Regions from separate parts of the Streptomyces sp. 71268 genome, predicted to be linked through region 3. Evidence: riboswitches for the same ligand, from Rfam matches in the RefSeq annotation. Region 3 holds a riboswitch; each other region holds the start of a gene.
What was found. Region 3 has a riboswitch for cobalamin ahead of metE (5-methyltetrahydropteroyltriglutamate--homocysteine S-methyltransferase). Riboswitches for the same ligand answer to the same signal wherever they lie in the genome.
Positions count from the first base shown of each region.

Region 1: another riboswitch for cobalamin. It lies ahead of OYE22_RS27265 (cobalamin biosynthesis protein); the one in region 3 lies ahead of metE (5-methyltetrahydropteroyltriglutamate--homocysteine S-methyltransferase).
Region 2: another riboswitch for cobalamin. It lies ahead of OYE22_RS09860 (ribonucleoside-diphosphate reductase subunit alpha); the one in region 3 lies ahead of metE (5-methyltetrahydropteroyltriglutamate--homocysteine S-methyltransferase).

Region 1 is NZ_CP114200.1:6,829,815-6,839,301, forward strand. Features, by position in the region: gene OYE22_RS27255 (putative cobaltochelatase) at 1-1,771, opposite strand, end outside; gene OYE22_RS27260 (cobyric acid synthase) at 1,771-3,567, opposite strand; gene OYE22_RS27265 (cobalamin biosynthesis protein) at 3,582-4,589, opposite strand; cobalamin riboswitch at 4,755-4,887, opposite strand; gene OYE22_RS27270 (hypothetical protein) at 5,117-5,365, opposite strand; gene OYE22_RS27275 (inorganic phosphate transporter) at 5,468-6,844, opposite strand; gene OYE22_RS27280 (class II aldolase/adducin family protein) at 7,211-7,954, shown strand; gene OYE22_RS27285 (prolyl oligopeptidase family serine peptidase) at 8,071-9,189, shown strand; gene OYE22_RS27290 (hypothetical protein) at 9,471-9,487, shown strand, end outside.
Region 2 is NZ_CP114200.1:2,699,149-2,708,635, forward strand. Features, by position in the region: gene OYE22_RS09840 (GntR family transcriptional regulator) at 281-1,075, shown strand; gene OYE22_RS09845 (PIG-L family deacetylase) at 1,186-1,980, opposite strand; gene OYE22_RS09850 (carbon starvation CstA family protein) at 2,923-5,109, shown strand; gene OYE22_RS09855 (YbdD/YjiX family protein) at 5,245-5,457, shown strand; cobalamin riboswitch at 5,985-6,124, shown strand; gene OYE22_RS09860 (ribonucleoside-diphosphate reductase subunit alpha) at 6,281-8,764, shown strand; gene OYE22_RS09865 (ribonucleotide-diphosphate reductase subunit beta) at 8,863-9,487, shown strand, end outside.
Region 3 is NZ_CP114200.1:7,757,858-7,767,344, forward strand. Features, by position in the region: gene OYE22_RS30870 (helix-turn-helix transcriptional regulator) at 1-179, shown strand, start outside; gene OYE22_RS30875 (helix-turn-helix domain-containing protein) at 269-991, opposite strand; gene OYE22_RS30880 (cytochrome P450) at 1,329-2,507, opposite strand; gene OYE22_RS30885 (MAB_1171c family putative transporter) at 2,512-3,687, opposite strand; gene OYE22_RS30890 (regulator component) at 3,684-4,229, opposite strand; gene metE (5-methyltetrahydropteroyltriglutamate--homocysteine S-methyltransferase) at 5,187-7,505, opposite strand; cobalamin riboswitch at 7,675-7,895, opposite strand; gene alaS (alanine--tRNA ligase) at 8,161-9,487, opposite strand, start outside.

The DNA.
Region 1 (9,487 bases), 930 kb from region 3:
CCACGGACGACGTCGGCGGCAGCGCCAACTCCGCGCCCCGCCCCCGGAAGGTGACCAGGCCGACCTTGTCCCGCCGCTGGTAGGCGTCGAGCAACAGCGAGAGCACCGCGCCCTTGACGGCGCTCATCCGCTGCCGCGCGGCCATCGACCCGGAGGCGTCCACGACGAACAGCACGAGGTTGCCCTCGCGGCCCTCGCGCACCGCCTCGCGCAGGTCGTCGCGGCGCAGCAGCAGGCCGGCCCCGGTGCGCCCCCGGGCCCGCTGGTGCGGGGCCGCGGCCCGGACCGTCGCCGACAGGTGCAGCTTGCCCAGCACCCCGTGCGGGCGGCGCGAGCCGGTGGTACGCCCGTGCGCGGTGCGGGCCCGCGAGCGCCGCCCGGCCGCGCCCTCGCCGAGCCCCGGCACGTTCAGCACGCGCGCGGCGAACGGCTCGCCCGCGGCCACGGCGGGCCGCTCCGGCGCCGCGCCCCGCGCGTCCACGCCCTGCCCCTCGCCGCCCTCGCCGGCGGCCGGGGCCTGGTGCGGGTCGGCCTCGGGTGCCTCAGGACGTGCCGCGTCGTCCGCGCGCTGCTCCGGCAGCGACGGCTGCTCGGCGGGCTGCTCGGCCCCGGAGCCCTGACCGCCGCCGTCCTGGGGCGGCCCGTCGTCGGGGGAGCGGCCGCCGCCGGGCCCGTCGGGACCGTCGGGACCATCGGGATCGGTGTCGTCGCCGTCCGCCTCGCCCTCGCCGTCCTCGGGGGCCTGGCCCTCGGGCTCCGGCTGGTAGGCGTCCAGGATCTCGTCGAGCTTGTCCTCGTCCAGGCCCGGCGCGTCGAAGGGGTTGCGGCGCCGCCGGTGCGGCAGCGCGAGCAGCGCGGCCTGCCGTACGTCCTCGGTGGTCACCTCGGTGCGGCCGGCCCAGGCGGCCAGCGCGGTGGCGGTGCGCGCCGTCACGATGTCCGCGCGCATCCCGTCCACCTCGAACGCCGCGCACACGGCGGCGATCTGCCGCAGCGCCCCGTCGCCGAGCACGACGCTCGGCAGCAGCGCGCGGGCCGCCGCGATCCGCGCGCGCAGCTCGGCCTCGTCCTCGGCCCAGCGGGCGGCGAAGCCGGCCGGGTCCTCCTCGTAGGCGAGCCGGCGCCGCACCACCTCGACCCGCTCGTCGGGCTCGCGGGAGGCCGCGACCTCCACGGTCAGCCCGAACCGGTCCAGCAACTGCGGGCGCAGCTCGCCCTCTTCCGGGTTCATGGTGCCGACGAGGAGGAACCGCGCGGCGTGCCGTACGGAGACGCCCTCGCGCTCCACGTACGAGGAGCCCATGGCGGCGGCGTCCAGCAGCAGGTCGATCAGGTGGTCGTGGAGGAGGTTGACCTCGTCCACGTAGAGGATGCCGCGGTGGGCGTCCGCGAGCAGGCCCGGCTCGAAGGACTTCACGCCGTCCGCCAGCGCCCGCTCGATGTCGAGCGCGCCGACCAGGCGGTCCTCGGAGGCGCCGACGGGCAGCTCGACCAGGCGCGAGGGCCGGGTGGCGCCGGCGCCCGGCTCGTGCGGGCCGTCCGGGCAGCCCGGGTCGGGAGCGACCGGGTCGCAGGAGAACCGGCAGCCCGGGACGGTCTCGATGGTGGGCAGCAGCGAGGCGATGCCGCGCACCATGGTCGACTTAGCGGTGCCCTTCTCGCCGCGTACCAACACCCCGCCGATCGCCGGCGACACGGCGTTGAGCAGCAGGCCGAGCCGCATGTCGGCCATGCCGACGACGGCGGTGAACGGGTAGGTGGCCGAGGTCATCAGCTGGTGCCCCTTTCGCGGGTGGTGCTCTGGCGGGGTGCGCCGTCGGCGGCGGTACGCGCCACCGGTTCGGCCTGGACCCCGCGCTCGCGGGGGTGTTCGACGGACGGCGTGGCCTGCGGCGCGCGCGGCCCGGGAGGTGCTGGCGGGGCCGGTGGCGTGGTGGCCTGACGCGGCGCGGGCACCCCTTCGTCCGCGCGGTCGGTGTGGTCGGCGCGACGGGCACTCTCGGCCGATACGGGAGTGGGGAGCGCGGGGGCGCCCGGTGGGACGAAGGGCAGCCCCGGGGGCGGTCCCTGCTCGATGAGGCGCAGCAGCGCGTCGGTGTCCGCGTGTTCCTCGACCAGGTCGCCGAGCCGGTCGAGCTGCTCCTCGCGCAGCGCCCCGAAGCACGTGTCGGGCGCCGGGACGAAGCGCCGGCCCGCCGCCTCGGCCACCTCGCGCAGGAACGCGCGCCGGAAGCCGTCGCTCTCCAGCGAGCCGTGCCAGTGCGTGCCCCACACCGAGCCGACCCGGCAGCCGTCGAGGAACGCCGTGCCCCCGCCGACCTCGGCGACCCCGTGGTGGATCTCGTATCCCTCCACGCGCTCGCCCAGGGCCTCGCCGACCGGCCTGGCCAGCGTCTTCTCGCGCGCGAAGCGCACCCGCACCGGCAGCAGCCCGAGCCCGGCGACGGTGCCCGCCCGCGACTCGACCTCGTCCTCGATGCGCTCGCCCAGCGCCTGGAAGCCGCCGCAGATGCCGAGCACGGGCCGGCCATCGGCGGCGCGCCGCGCCAGCGCGTCGGCGAGCCCGCGCTCGCGCAGCCAGGCCAGGGCGCGCACGGTGCCACGGGTGCCGGGCACCACGACGAGGTCGGCGTCGGCCAGTTCGGCGGGCCGGTCCACGAACCGTACGAGCACGCCCGGTTCGGCCGCGAGGGCGTCCACGTCGGTGAAGTTGGACATCAGCGGCACGGCGCACACCGCGACCCGCAGCACGTCGTCCCCGACCGGCGGCGCGACGGGCGCCTCGCGCACCGCGCCACGCAGCGAGACCCGCAGCCCGTCCTCCTCGTCGATGCCGAGCCCGGAGGCGTACGGCAGGACGCCGAGAGTGCGGCGGCCGGTGAGCCCGCGCAGCATCTCAAGGCCCGGTTCGAGGAGGGTGACGTCGCCACGGAACTTGTTGACCAGGTAGCCGGCGACCAGCTCCTGGTCCTCGGGCGCGAGCAGCGCGGTGGTGCCGAAGAACTGGGCGAACACCCCGCCCCGATCGATGTCCCCGACCACCACCACCGGCAGGTGGGCGGCCCGGGCGATGCCCATGTTCACGATGTCGGTACGGCGCAGGTTGATCTCCGCGGGGCTGCCGGCGCCCTCGCAGATCACCACGTCGTGCGTGCGCCGCAGCTCTTCGAGGCAGGCCACGACCGGCTCGAAGAGCGCCTGCCGCCCGCCGGGCACCGGGCTCGGGTCCTGGGCGCCGGGGGCCCGCTCACCGAAGAAGCCGCGCGCGCTCAGCTCGCCCACCGGCTTGCCCAGCAGCACGACCTGGCTGGAGCGGTCGCTGCCGGGCTTGAGCAGTACGGGGTTCATCAGCGCCGTCGGCTCGACGCGGGCGGCCTGCGCCTGCATCGCCTGAGCCCGCCCGATCTCGGCGCCCTCGCGGGTGACGAAGGAGTTCAGGGACATGTTCTGCCCCTTGAACGGCGCGACCCTGACGCCCCGGCGCGCCAGCCAACGGCAGATGCCCGCCGTCACGACGCTCTTGCCGGCGTCCGACGTCGTCCCGGCGACCAGCAACCCACCGCCCATGCGTCCCGTCCCCCTCATCGGTCCCCCTGGTGCGTGCCCATGGTGGCGGCGCCGTACGCCAGTCGCCCGGCGACGGTTACCGCCAGGGCCAGCGCGCTCACCCGGCGCGAGAGCCGTACGGCGCGCTCGATGTCGGCCACCTCGACCGGCCGGTTCTTAGCGCCCAGCACCGGCCGGTGCTCGACGCGCCCCGCGTACGCGAGGGTGCCGCCGAGCCGTACGCCGAGGGCGCCGGCGAACGCGGCCTCCACCGGGCCCGCGTTGGGGCTCGGGTGGCTGCCGGCATCGCGCCGGGCGACGGCCCAGGCGCCGCGCGGGTTCGGCCCGGCGAGCACGGCCAGCGCCGCCGTCAGCCGGGCGCCGGGCCAGCCGACCACGTCGTCGAGACGGGCCGAGGCCCAGCCGAACCTGCGGTAGCGCGGCGAGCGGTGCCCCACCATCGCGTCCAGCGTGTTCACGGCGCGAAAGCCGAGCAGCCCGGGTGTGCCGCCGACCGCGCCCCACACCAGGGCCCCGACCACCGCGTCCGAGGTGTTCTCGGCGACGGACTCCACGACCGCCCGCGCCATCTGCTGGGCGTCCAGGGCCTGTGGGTCGCGCCCGCACAGCCGTGGCAGCGCGTCCCTGGCCGCGTCGACGTCCGCCGCCGCGAGGGCGGCGCCGATCGTCCGGGCCTCCCGCCCGAGCGTGGTGCCGCCGAGCACGGCCCAGGTGGCGGCGGCGGTCAGCGCCGTCTCGGCGGCGAGGCCGCCCAGCGCCGTGGCCCGGTGCGCGGGCGCGCCGGTGGCCGGGCGGCGCACGGCGCGCGCCAGCAGCGCCCCGGCGAGCACCGTGCCGCCGGCGCACACGGCGGTGTGCAGGGCCCCGCGTCCCCGGTCGTCGCGCCACAGCCGGCGCTCCACGGCGCCGGCGGCGCGTCCGAAGGCGGCCACCGGGTGGCCCCGCCGGGGATCGCCGACGGCACGGTCGCCCAGAAAACCGAGGACGGCACCGCAGGCGTACGCAACATGATCGGTACGCATCGGTCAGTTCGCCGTCGCGCCTCGAAGGGGGAGCGGTGCGCCGGGCCGCCGGGGGCGGCGGCCTCCGGACGAGCGGGGCAGGGCGAAGGGCGCTGGACGGCAGCAGGCCATGGCGGTGTGTCCTCACTCAGGGTCCGCGCCCTGGTTCGACGTGATCGGCGGCGAGAGTCTCCTGGCTCCCGGATCGACGCCACACCCCGGCCTTCCAGCCCGTCGTGTGCGAGCCGTGACCATGCGCTGGGGGAGCGCTCCCCGGTGACAGTGGCGGGACCGCGCCGGACTCACACCGGCTTCCTCTGCTGTCGCCGTTTGGCCCCGGCAGTCCACCACGCCCCGGGAAGACCCGTCAACTCGCCGTTGACCTGCGACGGAACGCCCCACCGAGCGGGAGGCCCCCACTCCGGACGTGCCCACCTCGGCGCGCCGGGCACCACGAACACCGCCCCGGCCGGGCGGCGCCGCGTCGAGACGGCACCACCCGACCGGGGCGGCCGGCCCGCGACGGCGAACCGCCACGGGTGAGGGACTCAGGCGACGATCAGGTAGATCCCGTACGCCACCGCCGCCGCGCACAGCGCGAAGCAGGCGTACGCGCCGGAGCGGGCCAGCGCGCCGGGGCCGCTGGCCGTGGTGGCCCCGGCGGCCCCGGTGGCCGTCTCGCGGGAGGGCTTGGCGGAGGTGCCGACGATGCCGAGCGTGAAGACGCCCACCATGGCGACGGTCACCACCAGGCTCACGCCGAAGACCTGACCGAGCGCGGTCCAGTCGATGTTCATGGCACTGCTTCCTTGTCGTCGGGGCGGCTGGGCCGCGTCGTACGGGGCGCGGGCGCGAGGCGCGTGTGCGTGCCCCGTACGGGTGGACGGGCCGGACGGCGGCTAGACCGTGGCCTTGGCGGGCGCGGAGGCCGATGCCGTGGCGGCGGTCGGCTGCGCCGGCAGGGCGTCGGCGACGGACGCCGACGGGTCCCCGGGAGCGGCCGGCTCCGGCGCCGCGTCGGCGGCCGACTGGGCGAGCGCGGCCTCGGTGGGCGGCGGGGCGACGCTGCGCACGGCGGCGGTCACGATCCCGACCGGCTCGGCGGGGGCGTCCGTCGTGGCGGGGGCGGTGGCGTCCACGGCGACGGCCGCGGCGGCCGGGGCCGGGGCGCCCTCGACGTCGTTGACGTTGGTGTGGTCGACCGGCTTGCGGCGCGAGGCCAGCCAGATGGCGCCGCAGGCGATGACGGCCAGCACGGCGACCGTGGTCACGCCCCAGTCGCCCTGGTCGGCGAGGAGCGCGGCGGCGCCGGCGACCAGGCCGGCGGCCGGCAGCGTCAGGCCCCAGGCGATGACCATCCGGCCGGCGGTGGACCAGCGCACCACGCCGCCCTTGCGGCCGAGGCCCGAGCCCATCACGGAGCCGGAGCAGACCTGGGTGGTGGAGAGCGCGAAGCCGAGGTGCGAGGAGGCCAGGATGACGGTCGCGGCGCCGGTCTGGGCGGCGAAGCCCTGCGGCGGCTGGATGTCGGTGAGGCCCTTGCCCATGGTGCGGATGATGCGCCAGCCGCCGAGGTAGGTGCCGAGCGCGATGGCCACACCGGCCGAGACGATGACCCACATCGGCGGGTCGGAGGCGGGCGCGACGACGCCGCCGGTGACCAGGGCCAGGGTGATGACGCCCATCGTCTTCTGCGCGTCGTTGGTGCCGTGCGCCAGCGAGACCAGGGCGGCCGAGGCGATCTGCCCGGCGCGGTAGCCCTTGGCGGTGTCCCGCGGGTCGCGGTCGCGGGCGATGCGGTAGGTGAGCCGGGTGGCGACGAGGGCGGCGACGCCGGCCACCAGCGGGGCGGCGATCGCGGGGATGAGGACCTTCATGACGACCGCGTCGCCGTTGACCCCGTCCATGCCGACGGAGACCAGGGTGGCGCCGATGAGGCCACCGAAGAGGGCGTGGGAGGAGCTGGAGGGCAACCCGGCGAGCCAGGTCAACAGGTTCCAGACGATCGCGCCGACCAGACCGGCGAAGATGACTTCCGGTTGGATACCGGACCCCTCGTCGATGATGCCGCCGGAGATGGTCTTGGCGACCTCCACCGACAGGAACGCGCCGACGAGGTTGAGCACCGCCGACATGGCCACCGCGGTCTTGGGACGCAGCGCCCCCGTCGAGATGGTGGTGGCCATGGCGTTGGCCGTGTCGTGGAAGCCGTTCGTGAAGTCGAACACCAAGGCCGTGATGATCACGATCCCGATGAGAAGCGTGATGTGTTCCATTCACCCAGGCAATCGTTGAGGGAGCAACGTCCCGGCGACCGTAGGTACGAAGAGTGAACGGAAGGTGAACGAGGTAGGGCATCGCGGTGACGCGGTCCGGGGGGTGCGGCGGTGAAGCTCTCACGCCTCCTCGTCGACTACTCAACGTCGCAGGTCAGCGGCGTGCGAGCGGCGTGCGGCAGACCTCAATCCGTTGTACATGTGACGGACATCGGATCTCCCATTTCCGTTCGCCTGTCACCCGTATGGAACAGCCTCCCGTACCGTCCGTGACGACCCGGCGAGACGGCCTCGCCCGGGCCCCCGCGCACACCGCCCGGCGCGCCGGGCGGGGGACCCTGACAGGATCGGGCCCGGAGGTGGCCCATGGCGCGGGACTCAGGTGAGCGGGAAACAACGGACGAGCGGCCCGAGCGGCGGGCCCCGGCCGCCGTGCCGGACCCGGCCGCGCTCGCGCCGGCCTGGCGCGAGGTGGTGGCCACGGCACGGCGCAGCACGCGCGACGGCCTGGTCGTCGGCACGTCGGGCAACGTCTCGGCGCGGGTGGGCGACACCGTCCTCGTCACCCCCAGCGGCGTGCCCTACGACGCGCTCGGCCCCCGGGACATGCTCGCCGTCGACCTCGACGGCCGCGTCCGCGTCGGACACCTGCGCCCCACCAGCGAACTCCCGCTGCACCTCGCGATCTACCGCGCCACCGACGCCCGCGCCGTCGTGCACACGCACGCCGTGCACGCCACCGCCGTCTCCACGCTCGTCACGGAACTGCCCGCCGTCCACTACATGGCCGGCGCGCTCGGCGGCCCCGTCCGCGTCGCCCCGTACGCCCTTTACGGCAGCGACGAACTCGCCCGGCACGTGCTCGCCGCCCTCCGCGACCGCACCGGTTGCCTGCTGCGCAACCACGGCACGGTCGTCTACGCGGACACCCTGCGCCGGGCGTACGAGCACACCGCCCAACTGGAGTGGATGTGCCAGGTCTGGCTGGCCGCGTCGGCCGTCCCCGGCCGCGCCCCCGCGCTGCTCACCGCCGCGCAACTCGACGCGGCCACCGACCGCCTGCGCGGCTACGGCCAACCCCCCGGACCAGCCGGCGCACCGCCCGCCTGACCCCGGCCCGGGCCGAGGGGTCCGCGCCCGGCGCCACACCCGGGGCCGCCGCGGCGGCTCACCCGGTGGACGGGGCCCACTGGCCGGCGCGCGGCTGTCCGCCCACACTGGGGAGGATGCGCCTGCGTACCGCGGCGGCCGTGGCCGCCACCACCGTGCTGGGTGCCGGGACGGCCGTGCTGGCCGGCCGGTACGCCAGCGGTGCCGCCCTGGCCCCCGGCCGCCCGCTGCCCGGCGAGCCCAGGCTCACCGTGCACTCGACCGCCGCCGGCCAGGTCACCCTGACCCGCACCCTGGCCTCCCAGCGCCCCGGCACGTACGGGCTGACCGGCGACGGCTGCCACGCCGCCGTCGGCCCGGTGGTCGAGGGCGCGCCGCACCCCGCCGACTGCGTCGTGCGCCGCCTGGAGTCGGTCACCCGTGGCACGTTGGAGCCGGGCGCCCGCGTCTGGTTCACGCCACAGGTGTACGCGGGCGACCCCGGCCAGGCCCTCGGCCTCGCCTACGAGGACGTGGAGGTCCCGGGCGAACTCGGCGCGCTCCCCGCCTGGTACGTGCCGGCCGCCCGCGACACCTGGGTGATCACCGTGCACGGCCTGGGCGGCACCCGCGAACACCCGCTGGTCGTCATGGGGTTCCTGCACGACAAGCAACTCCCGGTGCTCGACGTCTCCTACCGTGGGGACGCCGGGGCGCCCCCGTCACCCGACGGGGTGAGCCACCTGGGGCACACCGAGTGGCGCGACCTCGACGCGGCCGTCGCCTACGCGGCGCAGCGGGGCGCGCGGCGCGTCGTGCTCCACGGCTGGTCCACCGGTGCCTCGATGGCCCTGCACACCGCGGCGCACTCGCCCCTGCGCCACCTGATCAGCGGCCTGGTCCTCGACTCGCCCGTGCTCGACTGGCAGGCCACGCTGCGCGCCGTCGCCGCCGCCCGTGGCACGCCGGCCCCGCTGCTGCCGCTCGTGGTGCGCGCCGCGCAGGGCCGCGCCTCCCTGCACGCGGAGCACTTCGCCGAGTTGGCCGACGCGGGCCGCCTCGAAGTCCCCACGCTGATCATGCACGGGCCCGACGACCACCTGGCCCCCTGGGCCGGCTCCCGCGCCCTCGCCGAGCGCCGCCCGGACCTGGTCACCCTGCGCAGCGTGCCGCGCGCCCCGCACGCGGCGATGTGGAACGCCGACCCCGTCGGGTACGAGGAGGCGCTGCGCCGTTTCCTCACCCCGCTGGTCTGAGCGCCCCCACTCCGACGGGCCCGCCGGTCGGGCGCCCTGCCGTGGGCCTCGGCAGGGCGCGCCCGAGCGCGGCCGACGCCCGCCCTTCACCTGGCCGCCATGCCGCGCTCGCCCGGCTTTCGCGCCACGGCCGTGTTCGGCTCGCGCGGACGTTCGGATCGGCCGACGCCCATACGGCCCAGGGAGGCGGCTCATCCGCCCCAACCGCCACACCCGTTGCGGGAACGCGGCCGGATGACCACCGATTGGGTTTTCGGGCCGTCAGGGGCAAGACTGCTCTTGTGACGTCCCGTACCCC
Region 2 (9,487 bases), 5.1 Mb from region 3:
CACTCTCCTCAAAGAACCGGAATTGGTCTTTAATGGTTTAGACCAGTTCCCGCAGCTTGGCCTAGACCTTTAGGGGTGTCAAGGGTGTATAAGAGTCGCTGTCAGGTCCGTTATCGGACCGACACCTGGGGCCCGCCAGCACGTTGATGAGGGTGCCCCGGGGCCCACCCATGCCACGATGTGAGCCGCGCTGCGTTGTCCGGGGAGACCCCCCGTACCTCCAGCCGAAGTAACGGAGGAGCCGGTGACGGCAACAGGATCGGAGTCGGGGCGTCACGCCATGGGGAGCGACGGGGGCACCGCCCAGAGCGCCGGCGGCGCGCTGGGCAACGGGAACGGGGCGGCTGCGAGCGGCACGCGCACCGCGCGCGTCCCCAAGTATTACCGACTCAAGCGCCACTTGCTGGAAATGACCGAAACCATGCCGCCGGGCACGCCGGTCCCTCCCGAGCGCACCCTGGCCGCCGAGTTCGACACCTCCCGTACGACGGTGCGCCAGGCGTTGCAGGAGCTGGTCGTCGAGGGGCGGCTTGAGCGCATCCAGGGCAAGGGCACCTTCGTCGCCAAGCCCAAGGTCTCCCAGGCGCTGCAACTGACCTCCTACACCGAGGACATGAAGGCCCAGGGACTGGAACCCACGTCCCAACTTCTGGACATCGGCTACGTCACGGCCGACGACCGGCTCGCCGGGCTGCTCGACATCACCGCCGGTGGCCGGGTGCTGCGCATCGAGCGGCTGCGACTGGCCAGCGGTGAGCCGATGGCCATCGAGACAACGCACCTGTCCGCCAAGCGCTTCCCGGCCCTGCGCCGCAGCCTGGTCAAGTACGCGTCGCTGTACACGGCGCTGGCCGAGGTCTACGACGTCCGCCTGGCCGAGGCCGAGGAGACCATCGAGACCTCGCTGGCCACCCCGCGCGAGGCGGGGCTGCTCGGCACGGACGTCGGGCTGCCGATGCTGATGCTCTCCCGGCACTCGCTGGACGCCAACGGCGAGCCGGTGGAGTGGGTGCGCTCGGTCTACCGCGGCGACCGGTACAAGTTCGTCGCCCGTCTGCGCCGTCCCGCGGACTGACCCGCCCCGCCGTGGCCCGCCCGCCGGGCCGGGCGCCGTGAGCGGGGCGGGCGCCCCACGCCGGGGCGCCCGCCGGATGCCCGGCCGCCGGCCCGCCCCGCGCCCCCCGCCTACGCGGCGGGCGCCGCGTGCGGTTCCAGGGCCCACACCCGCTCGGTGCGCAGCGGCCCCGTCCGGTGCAGGAACAGGCCGTGGCCGAGCGCGCCGAGCGGGGCGAGCTGCGAGCCGTAGCACTGCACCGCCAGGCGCTTGGTGGCCCACTCGGCGTCGTCGAGGCGCACCTCCCAGCGCGGGGTCAGCCGGAAGCGCTCCGCCAGGCTCCGGTAGGAGTCCCCGCGCTCGGGGTCGGCGGCGAGCGCCTGCTCGGCCCCGTCGGTGTTCCAGCCCGGGGTGTGCCCGGTGTAGGGCAGGTCGGCGTAGATCAGCGGCGGCGGCGCGCCCTGCGTGACGCGGGTCAGCAGTACCTGTTCGCGCACCAGGGCGTGGTGGTCCTGGCGGGTGCCCATCGGGGCGAGCACCTCGGTTTCGGCGGGCAGTTGGCGCAACCACTGGTCGAGGTGGCCGAGCTGGTCGGGGTTGCCGTACGGGCCGTCGGGGTGCGGCAGCGCGATCTGGGCCACCCCGAGCAGGCCGAGGGCCTGGGCGTCCTCGACCAGCCGGGCCGCGTGGGCCTCGTGTGGCGTGGTGAAGCCGCACATCTCGTCCCATTCGGAGACGGCGGCCCCGGGGTCCGGCGCCCCGCCGTAGGCGGTGACGACGGCGACCGGGCCGCGCAGCCTGGGGAGCACGGCCGCCAGCGACAGCACGGCGTCGTCGAAGTGTGGCGAGATGACGACGGTCCCCCACGGTGGCGTGCCGGGTTCGGGGGTGGTGGGCGTCGCTGCGGACGGGGGCGTCTCGGACATGGGCGTGCGGTCCTTTCTCAAGGGGAGCGGGCGGTGGCGTTGGCGGGCTGGGCCGCGCCGCGGCGCTGGACACCGTGATACGGCACGGGCGGTGACGGTGGAGCGGCGGGTCCACTTTGTGGACCGGTGCGGGCCTGGTTGGTACGGGCGTCCTGGCCGCTGATCAGGGGGTCAGCGGTGGAGGGTGGGGCGCCGGAGCTGGCAAAACCTTGGTCAAACGCGGTCCGGTCGCCCCGCGCGGATTCCGGCCGCGCTGGCGGCTGGTAAGCCGGCGCGGCTGGCACGCGTGACCCAGGCGGGGCAAGGCCGCGTGGCCGTGGCCGCCGCTTTTCGGCCAGGTCTCGCGCGGCCTGTGGGGGTGGCCGGCGCGGGGCGTCGGGTGCGGGAACGCGGGGTGCCGGCCCGGGAGTCGAGGCCGGCGGAGGCTTCCCTTCGCCTGGTCACCCGCGCGAGGATTTCCGCCTGCCGCCCGGCGTGGGCGGAGCCGAGGGGCGGCCCACCGAGCGGCTCACCGGCCGGACCGACGAACGGAGCGGACGGATCGGCGGGTTCCAGATGACGCGCGGACCGGGCCCGCGCCGCCAGAACTGGTACGCGCGTGACGTGTGAGGCCGAAGGGAAGGATGACCCGGTGTTGGCGAGGGCGAGGGGCGTCTCCGCGTTCCTGTTGTGGACTCGATGGACGCCACGCGGCACGCCCTCGGCCCGCAGTACCACCACGATGTCGAGCACGTTCAGGTCCCATCGCAGGCGTGGGGAAGCGGAGTTGAACCAGATGAAGGCGATCGTACGAGCCCTCGGGCAATTGGTCCAGACCACACCAGATGAGGAGTCAGCCGGGCGCATCGCGCCCGCGCGGTCCCATCTTCGGCCCCTGACCTGGGATGTCGCGGCGAGCTGTGGCGCTGTGGCGCCGGCTCGGAACGACGGCGGGTGTGCCCGGTGAGCACTCCCACCGCACGGAACATCTCCCCGCGCACCGTCCTGGTCTGGACCGCCGTCGCCCTCGTCGGCGCCCTCGGCTGGGCCATGCTCGCCCTCTCCCGGGGCGAGGAGGTCTCCGCCGCCTGGATGGTGGCGGCGGCCCTGGGCTCGTACGCCATCGCCTACCGCTTCTACTCGCGCTTCATCGTCACCAGGGTGCTGCGCGCCGACAAGACGCGGGCCACTCCGGCCGAGCGGCGCAACGACGGCGTCGACTTCCACCCGACCGACCGCCGCGTGCTGCTCGGCCACCACTTCGCGGCCATCGCGGGCGCGGGCCCGCTGGTCGGCCCGGTGTTGGCCGCGCAGATGGGCTATCTGCCGGGCACCATATGGATCGTCGTCGGCGTGATCTTCGCGGGCGCCGTGCAGGACATGGTGACGCTCTTCTTCTCCACCCGGCGAGACGGCAAGTCGCTCGGCCAGATGGCGCGCGAGGAGATCGGCCCGATCGGTGGCGCCGCGGCGCTGCTCTCGGTGTTCATCATCATGATCATCCTGCTGGCGGTGCTGGCGCTGATCGTCGTCAACGCGCTGGCCGAGTCCCCCTGGGGCACCTTCTCCATCGCGATGACCATCCCGATCGCGCTCGGCATGGGCTTCTACCTGCGCGTGCTGCGCCCCGGTCGGGTCACCGAGGTCTCGCTCATCGGCCTGGTCCTGCTGCTGCTGTCCATCGTGGGCGGCAACTGGGTGGCCGAGTCCTCCTGGGCCGACACCTTCACGCTGGACCACAGCACGCTGGTGCTGTGGATGGTGGCGTACGGGTTCATCGCCTCCGTGCTGCCGGTGTGGATGCTGCTGGCGCCGCGCGACTACCTGTCGACCTTCATGAAGATCGGCACCATCGGGCTGCTGGCCGTCGGCGTCATCTTCACACTGCCCACCCTCAAGATGGACGCCGTCACCGACTTCGCGGGCCGCGGCGACGGGCCGGTCTTCGCCGGGTCGCTGTTCCCCTTCGTGTTCATCACCATCGCCTGCGGCGCCCTCTCCGGCTTCCACGCGCTCATCGCCTCCGGCACCACGCCGAAGATGATCGAGAAGGAGACCCAGGTACGGATGATCGGCTACGGCGCCATGCTGATGGAGTCGTTCGTGGCCGTCATGGCCATGGTGGCCGCATCCATCATCGACCCGGGACTGTTCTTCGCGATGAACGCGCCGGCGGGCGTGGTCGGGGACACCGTCCAGTCCGCGTCGGAGGCGGTCGCCGGGCTCGGCTACTCCATCTCGCCCGAACAACTCGCCGCCGCGGCCAAGGCCGTGGAGGAGAGTTCGCTGCTCTCACGTACCGGCGGCGCTCCCACGCTGGCCGTGGGCGTGTCGGAGATCTTCTCCGACGTGATCGGCGGCGACAGCATGCGGGCGTTCTGGTACCACTTCGCGATCATGTTTGAGGCGTTGTTCATCCTCACCGCCCTGGACGCGGGCACCCGCGTCGGCCGGTTCATGCTCCAGGACATGCTGGGCAACGTCTACAAGCCGTTCCGGGACGTGAGCTGGAAGCCCGGTATCTGGATCTGCAGCGCGGTCGTGGTCGCCCTGTGGGGGTACTTCCTGTGGGTCGGCGTGCACGACCCGCTGGGCGGCGTCAACCAGCTCTTCCCGATCTTCGGCATCGCCAACCAGTTGCTGGCCGCCGTCGCGCTCGCGGTGTGCACCACGCTCCTGGTGAAGTCCGGGCGGCTCAAGTGGGCCTGGGTGACGGCGGTCCCGCTGGTCTGGGACGTGGTGGTGACACTGACCGCGAGTTGGCAGAAGATCTTCTCGGACGATCCGCGGGTGGGCTTCTTCAGCCAGCGCGAGCGCTACCAGGACGCCATCGACGCGGACAAGGTGCTCCCACCCGCGAAGAACATGGACGAGATGCACACGGTCGTCACCAACTCGACCGTGGACGGGGTGCTCTCCGCGCTGCTCGCCGTCCTCGTGATCGTCGTCATCGCGGACGCGGCCCGCACCTGCGTCCGGGCCATCCGCGACCCGGAGTCCGCCCGGCTCCACGAGGCGCCGTACGTCGAGTCGCGGATCGTGGCGCCGGCCGGGCTCGTGGCCACCCCCGAGGAGAAGCGGGAGCTGGCCGAGGCGGCCGCGGCGAGCGGCCGGCCCGAGCGCGCCCCCCAGGGCGGCCCCTCCGCCTGACCACCACCCGCGCGGCGGGCGAAGCCGACGCCACCCCGGCGCCCGGCCCGCCGCGCGGGCACCGATCACACCACGGGCCCGCCCACCCCGCGGGCACCACCCGCCAGCGTCCGCACCGACGAGGAGCCGATCGCGATGACCAACACCGCCGCGCGCCGGGCCGCGCACTGGGGCCGCCGAGTGCGCTGGTACGTACGCGAGTTCACCGGCGAGGGGACGTACGACCGGTACGTCGCGCACACCCGCCGGCAGCACCCCGACACCGAGCCGGCCAGTCGCGCCGAGTTCGAACGGCAACGGATGGACGAGCGCGAGGCGGACCCCCGCAACGGCTTCCGCTGCTGCTGACGCCGCCCCGCCCACGCGCCAGACGCCCGCCGACCGGCCGACCCCGCGCCCCGCGCCCCGCGCGCCACGGACTCACGCGTGGCGCGCGGGGCGCCGCCGTGCCTCCCCCCGCGCCCGCTGCGCTCCACCACGCGCCCGGCGCACGCCCACCGCGCGCCATGAACGGCGTCGGCGTCCGCTTCGGCTCCGGCTCCGGCTCCGGCTCCGGCTCCGGCGGTGAAGGCTGCCGACCGCTGCCGATCGGTCCCATCCCCACCGCCGTCGCGCGCCGCGCGGGCCGCATCCCATTCCCCCCTCTTCGGCCACTGATGTCCGCGCGACGATGACCGGCGCGCGTCGCGCACCGCTCCGCGCCGAGTGGGCCGCCAACACGCCGGAGACTGTGGCAAGCCACCAATCGAGGGGTCGGCGGCCAACCCGTTCGAGCCCTTCATGACGGGCCCGACGGGCACTCAGACCCCTGGATCGGTTAGCACATCCGTACGGGATTCACCGCGCCGCGACACAAGATGTGGGGGCACACGCCATCGCCGACACAAGATGTATGCTCGTGCTCGCTGTCGCCGCAGGGGAATCCGGTGCGAATCCGGAACTGTCCCGCAACGGTGTACGTGTGCCGTTTTGCGCGCCGTGAGTCCGAGGACCTGCCGACAGCGCGCCCATGGCCGGACACGCTTGCCGGCCCCGGGCGTCGCATACGTCCGGGCCCCGTGGGTTGGGCCGGTGGACGCCGCGTGGCATGCCCGACCACAGGTCGTGGCCCGCCCGTGCGCGCCTTCCGTTCCTCCCGCGCGGCCCCCTGCCGAGCGAGGGAGAGCCACCCGTGACCATCGCGCCAGCGGACCCCGTTTCACGCGAGTCCGTCTCAGAGTCAGCGGTCGAAGGAGCCGGCACCGCGCTGTTGCGCGTACTGACCGACCTCACCGCCGACCTGCCCGCCACCGACCCCGGGAAGGTCGCCGCCGCCGCGCTGCGCGGGCGCCATCCGGGTTCGGACGAGGCGGAGTTGCGGTCGCTCGCGACCGAGGCGGCGGCCGGTCTGATCGCCGAGGAGCCGCAGTACTCGCGGCTCGCCGCGCGGCTGCTGACCCGGGCCATCGCGGAGGAGGCCGCCGGGCAGGGCGCGGTGTCCTTCTCCGCCTCGGTCGCCGTCGGCCATCGCGAGGGGCTGATCGCGGACGAGACGGCGGACTTCGTCCGCGCCCACGCCGCGGCCCTGGACGCGCTGGTGGAGGAGACCAACGCGGCGCGGGCCGGGCACGGGATTGGCCAGGCCGACGACCGCTTCGGCTACTTCGGCCTGCGTACCCTGCACAGCCGCTACCTGCTGCGGCACCCGATCACCCGGCAGGTCGTCGAGACCCCGCAGCACTTCCTGCTGCGGGTGGCCTGCGGCCTGGCCGAGGAGGGCTCCGCGCGGGCGCTGGCCGACGTCAGCGAGCTGTACCGGCTCACCAGCTCGCTGGCGTACCTGCCCAGCTCCCCCACGCTCTTCAACTCCGGCACCCGGCACCCGCAGATGTCCTCCTGCTACCTGCTGGACTCGCCGCTGGACGAGCTGGACTCGATCTACGACCGGTACCACCAGGTCGCGCGCCTGTCGAAGCACGCGGGCGGCATCGGCCTGTCGTACTCGCGCATCCGCTCCCGGGGTTCGCTGATCCGCGGCACCAACGGGCACTCCAACGGCATCGTGCCGTTCCTGCGCACGCTCGACGCCTCGGTCGCCGCCGTCAACCAGGGCGGTCGGCGCAAGGGCGCGGCCTGCGTCTACCTGGAGACCTGGCACGCGGACATCGAGGAGTTCCTCGAACTGCGGGACAACACCGGCGAGGAGGCGCGGCGCACGCACAATCTCAACCTCGCGCACTGGATCCCGGACGAGTTCATGCGCCGGGTCGAGGCCGACGAGGACTGGTCGCTGTTCTCCCCCGCCGACGCGCCGGACCTGGTGGACCTGTGGGGCGAGGAGTTCGACGCCGCCTACCGCGCCGCCGAGGCCGCGGGCAAGGCCAGCAAGACGGTGCCCGCCCGGACGCTGTACGCGCGGATGATGCGTACCCTCGCGCAGACCGGCAACGGCTGGATGACGTTCAAGGACGCCGCCAACCGCACCGCCAACCAGACCGCCGAGCCCGGCGCGGTGATCCACTCGTCCAACCTGTGCACCGAGATCCTTGAGGTCACGAGCGACGGCGAGACCGCGGTCTGCAACCTCGGCTCGGTCAACCTCGCCGCCCACCTGCGCACGGACGTGGACCCGGCCCAGGTCGCCGACCCGATGGACGCGGTGGACTGGGAGCGCCTGGACCAGACGGTGCGCACCGCGGTCACCTTCCTGGACCGCGTGGTGGACATCAACTTCTACCCGACCGAGCAGGCCGGCGCCTCCAACTCCCGCTGGCGCCCGGTGGGCCTGGGCGTGATGGGCCTGCAGGACGTCTTCTTCCGGCTGCGGCTGCCCTTCGACTCGCCGCGGGCCAGGGAGCTGTCCACGCGGCTCGCCGAGCGGATCATGCTCGCGGCGTACGAGGCCTCCGCCGACCTCGCCGAGCGCCCCCGGGCCGGTTCCGACGCGCAGGCCCCCGTCGGCCCGCACCCGGCCTGGGCCGCCACCCGCACCGCGCGCGGCGTGCTGCACCCGGACCACTACCCGAGCGCCACCGCGCACTGGCCCGAGCGGTGGGACGCGCTGCGCGCGCGGATCGCCAGGACCGGCATGCGCAACTCGCTGCTGCTGGCCATCGCGCCGACCGCGACGATCGCCTCCATCGCGGGCGTGTACGAGTGCATCGAGCCGCAGGTCTCCAACCTCTTCAAGCGCGAGACGCTCAGCGGCGAGTTCCTCCAGGTCAACGCCTACCTGGTGGAGGACCTGAAGAAGCTCGGCGTGTGGGACGCGCAGTCCCGCGACGCGCTGCGCGAGGCCAACGGGTCGGTCCAGGACTTCGGCTGGGTCCCGCGGGAGGTGCGCGACCTGTACCGCACCGCCTGGGAGGTCCCGCAGCGCGCCCTGATCGACATGGCCGCCGACCGCACCCCGTACCTGGACCAGAGCCAGTCGCTCAACCTCTTCATGGCCCAGCCCACCATCGGCAAGCTCAGCTCGATGTACGCGTACGCCTGGAAGCGCGGCATCAAGACCACGTACTACCTGCGCTCGCGCCCGGCCACCCGGATCGCGCACTCGGCGCGCGGCGTGGACGCGGCGGCCAGCGCCCCCGTGCCCACCCAGCAGACGCCCGCCGAGGCCGACGCGATCGCCTGCTCTCTCGAAAACCCCGAATCCTGCGAGGCATGCCAGTGACCAGCCCGGCCACCACCGACACCACCAACGCCGCCAGCGAGGCGGTAAAGGCGGCGAAGAACCTGCTCGACCCGGGCTTCGAGCTGACCCTGCGGCCGATGCGCTACCCGGAGTTCTACGACCGCTACCGCGACGCGATCAAGAACACCTGGACCGTCGAGGAGGTCGACCTCCACTCCGACGTCGCCGACCTGGCCAAGCTCTCGCCGGGCGAGCAGCACATGATCGGCCGCCTGGTCGCGTTCTTCGCCACGGGCGACTCCATCGTGGCCAACAACCTCGTGCTGACGCTGTACAAGCACATCAACTCGCCCGAGGCCAGGCTGTACCTGTCGCGGCAGTTGTTCGAGGAGGCCGTGCACGTCCAGTTCTACCTGACGCTGCTCGACACCTACCTGCCCGACCCGGACGACCGTGCCGCGGCGTTCGACGCCGTGGAGAACATTCCCTCCATCCGCGAGAAGGCGCATTTCTGCTTCAAGTGGATCGACGAGGTGGAGAAGCTCGACCGGTTGGAGTCCAAGGCCGACCGGCGCCGCTTCCTACTCAACCTGATCTGCTTCGCCGCCTGCATCGAGGGCCTGTTCTTCTACGGGGCGTTCGCCTACGTGTACTGGTTCCGCTCCCGCGGCCTGCTGCACGGCCTGGCGACCGGCACCAACTGGGTCTTCCGCGACGAGTCCATGCACATGGAGTTCGCGTTCTCGGTCGTGGACACGGTCC
Region 3 (9,487 bases):
TCGCGAAGGGAATGAACACCACTGCTATCGCCACGAAACTGAGTCTGTCTCAGAACACCGTCAAGCACGTCATCGGCAAAGCCCTGTCGCGGCTCGGCCTTCGCAACCGAGCACACTTGGTGGCCTATGCCTTCCGTAATGGTGTTGACCTGATCGATCTTGGCAACGAGCGGGTCTGATCTTCACCTGGTCTGACACCTCGCTACGGAAACACACGAGCCCGGAACACTTCTCGTACGTCGTTCCCGCGCAGGCGCCAGCTAGCTCGTCACGCAGGCATGACGGCCATAAAGCGATACCAGGGGAGCTGAAGGGGCATGAGCGGCACGAAAAACACTGCGTAGAGCCGCGTGTCGGACCCTACGAGTTGGCGCGTCGTCTCGGCGGCCGGGTAGGAGAGAGGCGGCAGGTTCGGGGAGTTCCACAATCGTCGACCCGCCGCTGTTGAGAGTATGGATTGTGTAACGGCCTGCATGCGGGGGTCGTCTTTCCACTGCGCATCATGAAGGCGCAGTTGGGCCATCATCGGCAGGGCCCAATCGGTTTCCCAGCGGATCAGGCTCGTGGGAGCGTCCGGGTTGGTCAGCGCCCACTCCATGACGTTGACGCCTTCTTTGACCCATGGGAAGAGATGTGTGATCGCGCGGTTGTGCGCGAGTACGTCCCAGCGGTAGTCACAGAGGTAGGCGCCCCAGGGCTCGACGCCCTCAACGAACGTGCGGATGCGGGGTGGCACTGGCGTGCTGCTCTTCGGTGCCATGATTTCTTCGGGAAGGTCCTGTGCGCCCACGAGACGGTAGAGGACGAGCCACTCCTCCTCACTCAGGTCGAGAGCCCTCCTGATCTTCGTCAGGAGGGCGTTCGAGTGTCGGCCCGAGTTTCCGTTTTCCAGCGCGCGATACCAGCGCCCGGAGACACCACAGAGCTCTGCGGCCTGGTCTGTGGAGAGGCCGTTGCGTTCGCGGGCCGCGCGGAGGACGTGAGTGATCATGTTCGGGGTTCCTGGTCGAGCATTCATGGCAGAAGCAATGGAGCGATCGTGAATTGAGTCACGCCCCGAACATGACTCAAAACTCAAGCGCCCACTCGCACCTTTCCTTCGTGGCGGATTTTTCTGGCGAAATTATACGGTGCTCACGCGTTTGGTTCGTACGGTGTGGAACTGCTAGTTCCTGTCCTGTGAGAACAGGTCGGAATGGTCGCAGTGGGGGAGCCCTGTGAGCCGGTTGGGGTGATGCCGCATCCGTAGTCGCCGCGAACCCTGGCTGCGAGCCGGAGGAACTGCACCGCGTCAACGAAAAGGCCGCAGACGTGGGGCGGCGATGCGCTTACGCGACGACCGGAAGCGAAGCGAGTCCCCGGACGAGGCGGGTACGCCGCCACTCCAGGTGATCAGGCGGCACGGCGAGCCGAATCCCGGGGAACCGGGTGAGTACGGTGCGCAGGGCGATCTCCGCCTCGGCCTTTGCCAGGGCCGCACCGAGGCAGCGGTGGATGCCGTGGCCGAAGCTGAGGTGGGTGGTGGCGTCGCGGTCGATGTCGAGCACATCGGGCGCTGGGAACTGCTGGGGGTCACGGTTGGCGGCGCTCAGGGCGATGCGTACCGGGGCGCCGGCCGGAATGGCGGTGTCGCCGAGCGTGATGGGTTCCGTGGTGTACCGGAACGTGGCGAGGCTGAGTGGGGCATCGAACCGGAGCAGCTCGTCGAGGGCGCCCGGGAGGTCGTTCGGGTTTTCCCGTAGGCGGTGCAGGGCGGTCGGATTCTGGAGGAGCGCCAGGATGGCGTTGCCGAGGAGGTTGGTGGTGGTCTCGTGTCCGGCGACGAACAGGAGCACCGCCAGGGAGGTCAGTTCCTCCTCGGTGAGGTGGGAGTCGTCGTCGCGGGCCGAGATGAGCCGGTCGAGTAGGGAGTCGCCGGGTGCGAGCCGTTTGGCGGCGATGAGGGTCGTCATGTAGTCGGCCATGTGGTGTGAGGCCGCGTCGATGATGCCCGGCTGGCCTGCCGCGAACAGCTCCCCGGACCAGCGCTGGACGGCAGGCCGGTCAGCCTTGGGGATGCCGAGCAACTCGCAGATAACGATGACTGGCAACGGCACTGCCAGTCCGGCGACGAAGTCGAAGGACTCACCGTCGCGCCACTGCGCCAGGAGTTCGTCAGCGGTCTGGGCGATGAAGGGGTGCAGCTTGGCGACGGCGCCCGTGGTGAATGCCTTGGTCACCAGCCTGCGCAGCCGGGTGTGCTGAGGTGGGTCGCTGGCCAGCATGTTGTGTGCCACCGCGGGGTGCAGGCGTCGCCGTGAGCCCTTGCCTGCGAAGAAGGCGGCCGTGTCCTTCGACAGCCGCGGGTCGGCGAGAGCAGCTCTGGCTTCCGCGTGGCCGGTGACCAGGTAGCTGGTGTGGCGACCGGAATCTGCGGATACGAGCTGCACTGGGCATGCGGAGCGCATGGCCGCGTAGGTGGGATAGGGGTTCCGCAGGAAGCGAGGGTCATCAGTCGAGTCGGGCATGCCTTCAATTTCCAACGGGTTTTGGCCGCCCGGCGTCGGCGACGCGTCCAGGATGGGCGACATAGGCGGTAGCCACAAGGAGGAGCCACTCCGTGTCCGCGCGGAGGTCCTTGCGGGGGCCGGCCCCCGCAAAGGGAGGAGCGACTTCCTCGGGAAGCTCGCCGGTCGTAAAGGCGGCCAGGGCCGCCTTTACGACAGCCGCCTCGACCGCGGCGCCACCCGCCTCCGTTCTGGTGTCGAAGACCCGTAGGGCCGCTTCCTGGACCGCGCGTGACCGGTACGGCCGGAGCGCGAGGATGCCGTCGCTGATCTCGATGACCCGTCGCTGGAGCAAGAAGTCCGTGTCGTGACCGGCGGAGCCCGCAGGCGAGAGGACGACCTCGGGCACTGCGGCGGTCAGGTCGCGCCACAGAGCGCCAAGTGCATCGAAGGACCGCGTCTCCCAGCGTCGGCGGCGGGCCTGGCTGAGCGGGTAGACGACGGCGGGCAACGTGAGGCCGAGGCAGATCAGCAGGACGGCCAGCGCCGGAGAGGTCACGCTGAAGACGCACGGCGTGGCCACGAGCGACGAGCACTTCGAGCCGGCGGGTACGAGCTGGTAGCCCAGGCCGAGCGAAACCAGGACCGTCAGCTTGTACGCCACGTAGACCAGCGCGAAGACGCAGCCTCCTGCCGCCGTTCGCAGCCCTATTCGCAGGCTGATGCGCCGACTCGTCTTCGACTGACGCACGGCCTGGATCAGAAAGTCGACGACGGCGAAGCCGAGGTAGGAGATGAACAGGAGCACGTACAGCGCGTACACCCGCGCGGAGCGGTTCGACATCTGCTCGTAAACGAAGAGGGCGGTCATTCCGCAGGCGGACGCGGCGAAGAGTAGGAGGCGCAGGCGGATTTGCCGCCGTGCTTCCGACGCCTCCAGGTTGAGCTGGAAAGAGATAGCCACGACTGCGGTGGCAGCGGCCAGCGAGGAACAGTTACTTACTAGTCGGGCCACGTGCGGCACAACGGCTTCGATGGCGTTCTCAAACAGCGGCGCGTACGAGGCGAATGCCAGAGTGAAGGAGCCGAGGAGAGCACCCATCGTCCAGGTGCCTGTCGGCCGAGGAGCGCCACGGCCGAAGATCCAGTAGAGGGCAGCCGCCGCGAGCAGGCATGCCATGCTCAGGAATACGGCGTTCATCGCGAACGGAACCGGCCTCTCTTGGTGGGCTGGGCAAAAAGCGCGTCCCAGCTATCCGTTCCCTTCTCCGGTCGGTGCGAAGGGAGTTCGCGCTCGCGGTAGATGCGCTGACGGATGACCGTCGCCATCATCTCCGCTTCGCGTTCGTCAGTTGACGAGTAGCTGGTGCGCCCTGACATGCGCATAACCAGTGTGGGGCTCACGCCGATGGCCTGCGCCGTATCTGCGTCGATTCCCAGGCTTCCTGGGTGATCGCAGTACACGTGAGACAGTTCGTGCGCGAGAATGTGCCGCTGATGGTGTACGGAAGTCCCCTCCTCGTAATAGAGGAGATCGGCTGAAGGGGTTTCGATCCTGATACCGCAAGGCGCGTCAATGGTGCCGAGTGTGCTCAACGGCTTCAGCACGATCGGCCTTCCGCGCAGTTCGGCCACCGCGTCACGTAGTTCGCGCATACTGAATCGATAGGGCAGGCGTAGAAGTTCAACTTGCTTCTCGCACGATTCGCGCAGTCGAATGCCGGCGGCTACGGGCAATGACATGGCAACAACCTCCCTCTTCGGCTACGTCTCGCAATCCGTCGTGAGTGACAGCGGGGAGGATGCCAGAAGCGAGTGAAAACCTCACGCCCACCGGAACTCGAAGTTCCAGCGTGAGGAAGTGGGCCCCGTGAGGCGGGCAACGAGGGCTTCGCAGATGAGGGTGTGCGCTTCGACCTTGAGGGAGGGGGTCACGCCTTGTGTGACAAGGGCAATGTGGCTGAGGCAGTGGCTAAGGTAAGCCAGCTGATGTCCACTACGTCCGCTTGTTCAGGGGGCTTAGGCCCGGTGCCTTCGGGGTCGATTCAGGGCAAGCTGTGGCGCATGTCATGGTCCCGATCTCCCGAAGTGACGGGTAACCCTCAGCGTCCACCCAGCACCGCCCCACGCCTCCCGCGGCTCTCGACAGACGGCGCACACACCGCACAGATCCTGGGTGAGCACGACATAGGGGCGCAGTGCCCCCAGTGCCTCGGTGTCCTAGGTGTAGAGCGAAGGATCCGGAGTGCACCGACCCGCCGACGGCGTCAGAGATCTCCCGGTTGGTGAGCTGGTTCTGCTCCAGCTCGGAGTCGGTGACCACTGGACGGACGCGACGTGTCGCGGTGCCAGTCGCATTCGAGGGTTCAGCCAACGAGCCGGGCAGACAGGCCGAGCTCGGCGACCACGTCGGTCGCGGCAGGCAGCAGGGAGACGACGCACATGCGGCGACCCTACGGTTGCGATGAGCGCTTCCGGCGCCCCGGCGCATGGTGATCGGATCGTCGACACCGACGATCCCCCCCGGCGGCAGTGGCGAAGAGCGAGCCGTCGAGGCTGACCTTCCAGATGTTCGAGCCGCCGTCAGCCTTCCCGTTCGAAGCGGCTTGACGGACTGACTGCCGAGCTGTCGCCCATGGCCAGCAGGCCCTCGAACCGGGCCGGGACGCTTGCGGCGTCCCGGCCCACTGAGTTCCTCGGTCAGGAGGCGGGCAGCTCGCCCCGGACGGCGCGGGCGGCGGCGACCAGGTTCTCCAGCGAGGCCCGGGTCTCGGGCCAGCCGCGGGTCTTCAGGCCGCAGTCAGGGTTGACCCACAGCCGTTCGGCCGGGATGGCCTTCAGTCCGGTGCGCAGGAGGTCCGCGGCCTCCTCAGCGCTCGGGACGCGCGGGGAGTGGATGTCGTAGACACCCGGCCCGGCCTCGCGTGGGTAGCCGTGCGCGGCCAGTTCCCGGGCGACCTGCATGTGGGACCGTGCGGCCTCCAGGCTGATGACATCGGCGTCGAGGTCGTCGATGGCCTGGATGATGTCGCCGAACTCGGCGTAGCACATGTGGGTGTGGATCTGGGTGTCCGGCCGCACACCGGAAGTGCTGAGCCGAAACGCCTCGGTCGCCCAGGCGAGGTACGCGGCGTGGTCGGCCGCCCGCAGCGGCAGCGTCTCACGCAGCGCGGGCTCGTCGACCTGGATGACCGAGGTGCCGGCGGCCTCCAGGTCGCCCACCTCGTCGCGCAGGGCGAGGGCGACCTGACGGGCGGTGTCGCCGAGCGGCTGGTCGTCGCGGACGAAGGACCAGGCGAGCATGGTGACCGGCCCGGTGAGCATGCCCTTGACCGGGCGGTCGCTCAGCGACTGGGCGTAGGACGTCCAGCGCACCGTCATCGGCTCGGGACGGGAGATGTCACCGGCCAGAACCGGCGGACGGACGTACCGGGTGCCGTACGACTGGACCCAGCCGTGCTGGGTGGCGAGGTAGCCGGTGAGCTGTTCGGCGAAGTACTGGACCATGTCGTTGCGCTCGGGTTCGCCGTGCACCAGGACGTCGATCCCGGTCTCCTCCTGGAAGGAGACCACCTCCTGGATCTCAGCCCTGATGCGCTCCTCGTACCCGGCGGTGTCGACGCGGCCGGCGCGCAGATCGGCGCGGGCGGTCCGCAGTTCGGTCGTCTGTGGGAACGAGCCGATGGTCGTGGTCGGCAGCAGCGGCAGGTCGAGGTGGGCGCGCTGGGCGGCGGCGCGTTCGGCGTACGGCTGAGAGCGGCGCCCGTCAGCGTCCGTCACGGCCTCGGCACGGGACCGGACGGCAGGGTCGCGGGTGATGGGCGAGGTGGCGCGGGAGACCAGGTTGGCGCGGTTGGCCGCGAGTTCGCCGGTGATGGCGTCGACGCCCTGGGCGAGGCCCTTGGCGAGGGTGACAATCTCGGTGGTCTTCTGCTTCGCGAAGGCCAGCCAGCGCAGGATCTGCGGGTCGATGTCCCGCTCGGCCGTGGCATCCAGTGGGACGTGCAGTAGCGAGCAGGAGGCGGCGATGTCGACGCGGTCGGCGAGCCCGAGAAGGGTGCCGAGGGTGGACAGTGACTTCTGCAGGTCGTTGATCCAGATGTTGCGGCCGTTCACGACACCGGCGACCAAGCGCTTGCCGGGCAGCCCGCCGACGGCGGCCAGCGCGTCCAGGTTGGCGGCGGCGGCCTCGGTGAAGTCCAGCGCCAGTCCGTCCACTGGCGCCTTGGCCAGCACCGGCAGGGCGTCGCCGAGTCGGTCGAAGTAGGAGGCCACCAGTAGCTTGGGCCGGTCCGCGAGGGCGCCGAGATCGCGGTAGGCGCGCTCGGCGGCGTTCAGCTCGGCCGGGGTGCGATCCTGCACCAGGGTGGGCTCATCGAGCTGCACCCACTCGGCGCCGGCGGCCCGCAGGTCGGCGATCACCTCGGCGTACACCGGCAGCAGGCGGTCCAGGAGCGTCAGTGGTTCGAAGTCGGCGGGCACGCCGGGGGCGGGCTTGGCGAGCAGGAGATAGGTGACCGGACCGACCAGCACGGGCCGGGTGGTGAGCCCCTGGTCGAGGGCTTCCTTCAACTCGGCGACCTGCTTGGTCGAGTCGGCCGCGAAGACGGTGTCGGGGCCCAGTTCGGGGACCAGGTAGTGGTAGTTGGTGTCGAACCACTTGGTCATCTCCAGCGGTGCGACCTCCTGGGTACCGCGTGCCATCGCGAAGTAACCGTCCGTCGCGTCTGCCGCGATGGCGGCGCGGTGTCGTTCGGGGATCGCGCCCACCATGACGGTGGTGTCGAGGACGTGGTCGTAGTACGAGAAGTCGCCGGTCGGCACCTCGTGGATGCCTGCCTCGGCCAGCGCCTGCCAATTGCTCCGCCGGAGTTCAGCGGCGGTGGTGTGGAGGGTGTCGGCGGTGGCGCGACCCTTCCAGTAGCCCTCGATGGCCTTCTTCAGTTCCCGGTTCTGGCCCTGGCGGGGGAAGCCGTACACGGTGGCCCGTGCTGCCGCAGCTGCGGACTTCGCTGTCACGGAGATCTCCTTCGCGAGATGAATCCCTGAGATCCCGGTGACGGGACGAGAGCGCGAAGGGAATGACAAACCGGAGGGCAACGACTCCGCGCGGCGCAGGCACGGTCGTTCTCTCTGGTGTGTACGCCGACCCGCCCTCGAGGTCACCGGGATGTCCGCGCACGAAACGGTCCGCACGCGGGCAGTTGGCAGGTCTTCGGACTTGCGGGCACGTCCTTCTGACGGAGGACACCTAGTGGCCGTCGCTTCCCAGGTCCGGTACGTCGAACCCAGTGCGTTGACGGCGGTCGTTCCCACTCACCGCTGCGGGGCAGTCCCGGATTCTCACCGGGTTCCCTCTTACGACACCCCGCCTGGCGGACGGGGCGAACCAGCTGCTGCGGTCAGCCTACGGGGTGGTGCCGCGGAAGGAAGAGCGGCGTCCAGAATCCGGAAGGTGAGGGGCAGGGTGTCGAGACAGGCAGGCGAGGGGCGGAGCGGCGCACACGCGCTTCCCGCCCTGCCCCAGCCGCCGCCACGCGGGATCCTCACCCATCGGCGGTGCAGTCCCCTCAGCCTGCTTGTTCGGGCCGGAGGTTTGTGTAGCGCCCGTCCCCGTGTCCCTGTCCGGCGACGGGGGCACGGGGACGGGAGGAGAGGGTGCTGCAGGCGGGCGTCAGCGAGTGGCGATCACAGCGGGCAGTGTCGTGAGGACGTCGGCGATTCCGTCGAGTTCAAGGCCACCGCCTTGGGCGAGCTCGGCAGAGCCACCGCCTCGGCCGTCGAGGAGCTGCTTGACCAGCTGGGAAGCGTGCAGGCCCGCTTCGCGTGCCGTCTTGTTGAGAGTGAGGACGAGGACGCCGTCTTCCGTGCCGACGGCGACCGCGCCAGGCACATGGGCGGGCAGTCGGTTGCGGATGGCCAGGGCGAGCGCACGAGCATCATCGGCGCTACCGCCGACGGCGGTGGTGGTAACGACCTGCACTCCGTTCGCGTCGGTGGCCGCGTCGGCGAGTTCGGCGGCGCGGGTGGTGGTGGCCTGCTGTTTGAGGCGAGCGTTCTCCCGGTCGACCGCCTTGAGGCGGTCCAACAGGCTGGCGATCTTCTCGGAGAGCTCGGTGCGGGGGGCGCCGAGCTGTTCGGCGATCCGCGCGACAAGGTCGCGCTCGCGGGCGAGGTAGGCAAAGCCCTCGATGCCGACGGCCGCTTCAAGGCGGCGCATTCCGGCACCGACGGAGCCCTCGGAGGTCAGGGCGACTGTGCCGATCTGGGAGGCGTGCTCGACGTGGGTGCCGCCGCACAGCTCGCGCGACCAGGCCCCGCCGATCTCGACGACGCGGACCTTCTCCCCATACGTCTCGTCGAACAGGGCGAGCGCACCCAGTTCCTTGGCTTCGGGCAGGGGCATCCACCGGACGCCGACGGGCAGGTCGCGGCGCAGGGCCCGGTTCGCCGCCTCCTCCACCTCGCTGCGGACGGTCGACGAGAGGCCGCCGCGCCAGGGGAAGTCCAGGCGCAGGTAACCGGGGCGGTTGTAGGAGCCGGCCTGGAGGGCGGCGGGGCCGAGGATCTCGCGCAGGGCGGCGTGCAGGACGTGGGTGCCGGAGTGGGCCTGGCGGGCTCCGAGCCGCCAGTCGGGGTCGACGGCCGCATGCACGGCGTCGCCGACCGCGAGCTCGCCGGCGGTGATGCGTACCTGGTGGACGACGAGGCCGGGCAGGGGCCGCTGGACGTCGAGAACCTCGCCCTCGACGGAGGCGCCGGACAGAATGCCCGCGTCGCTGTCCTGACCGCCGGATTCGGCGTAGAAGGGTGAGCGGTCGAGGACGACGGTGGCGATGTCCCCGGTGCGGGCTACTTGCAACGCGCCCTCGGTGCCAAGGACCGCGAGGACACGCGACTCGGTGGTCAGGGCCTCCCAGGCCACCCAGTCGGTCGGCCCGTTCGCGTCCAGGACGGAGCGCAGCTCTGAGGTGTCGACGACGCTGCCCGACTTACGGGCC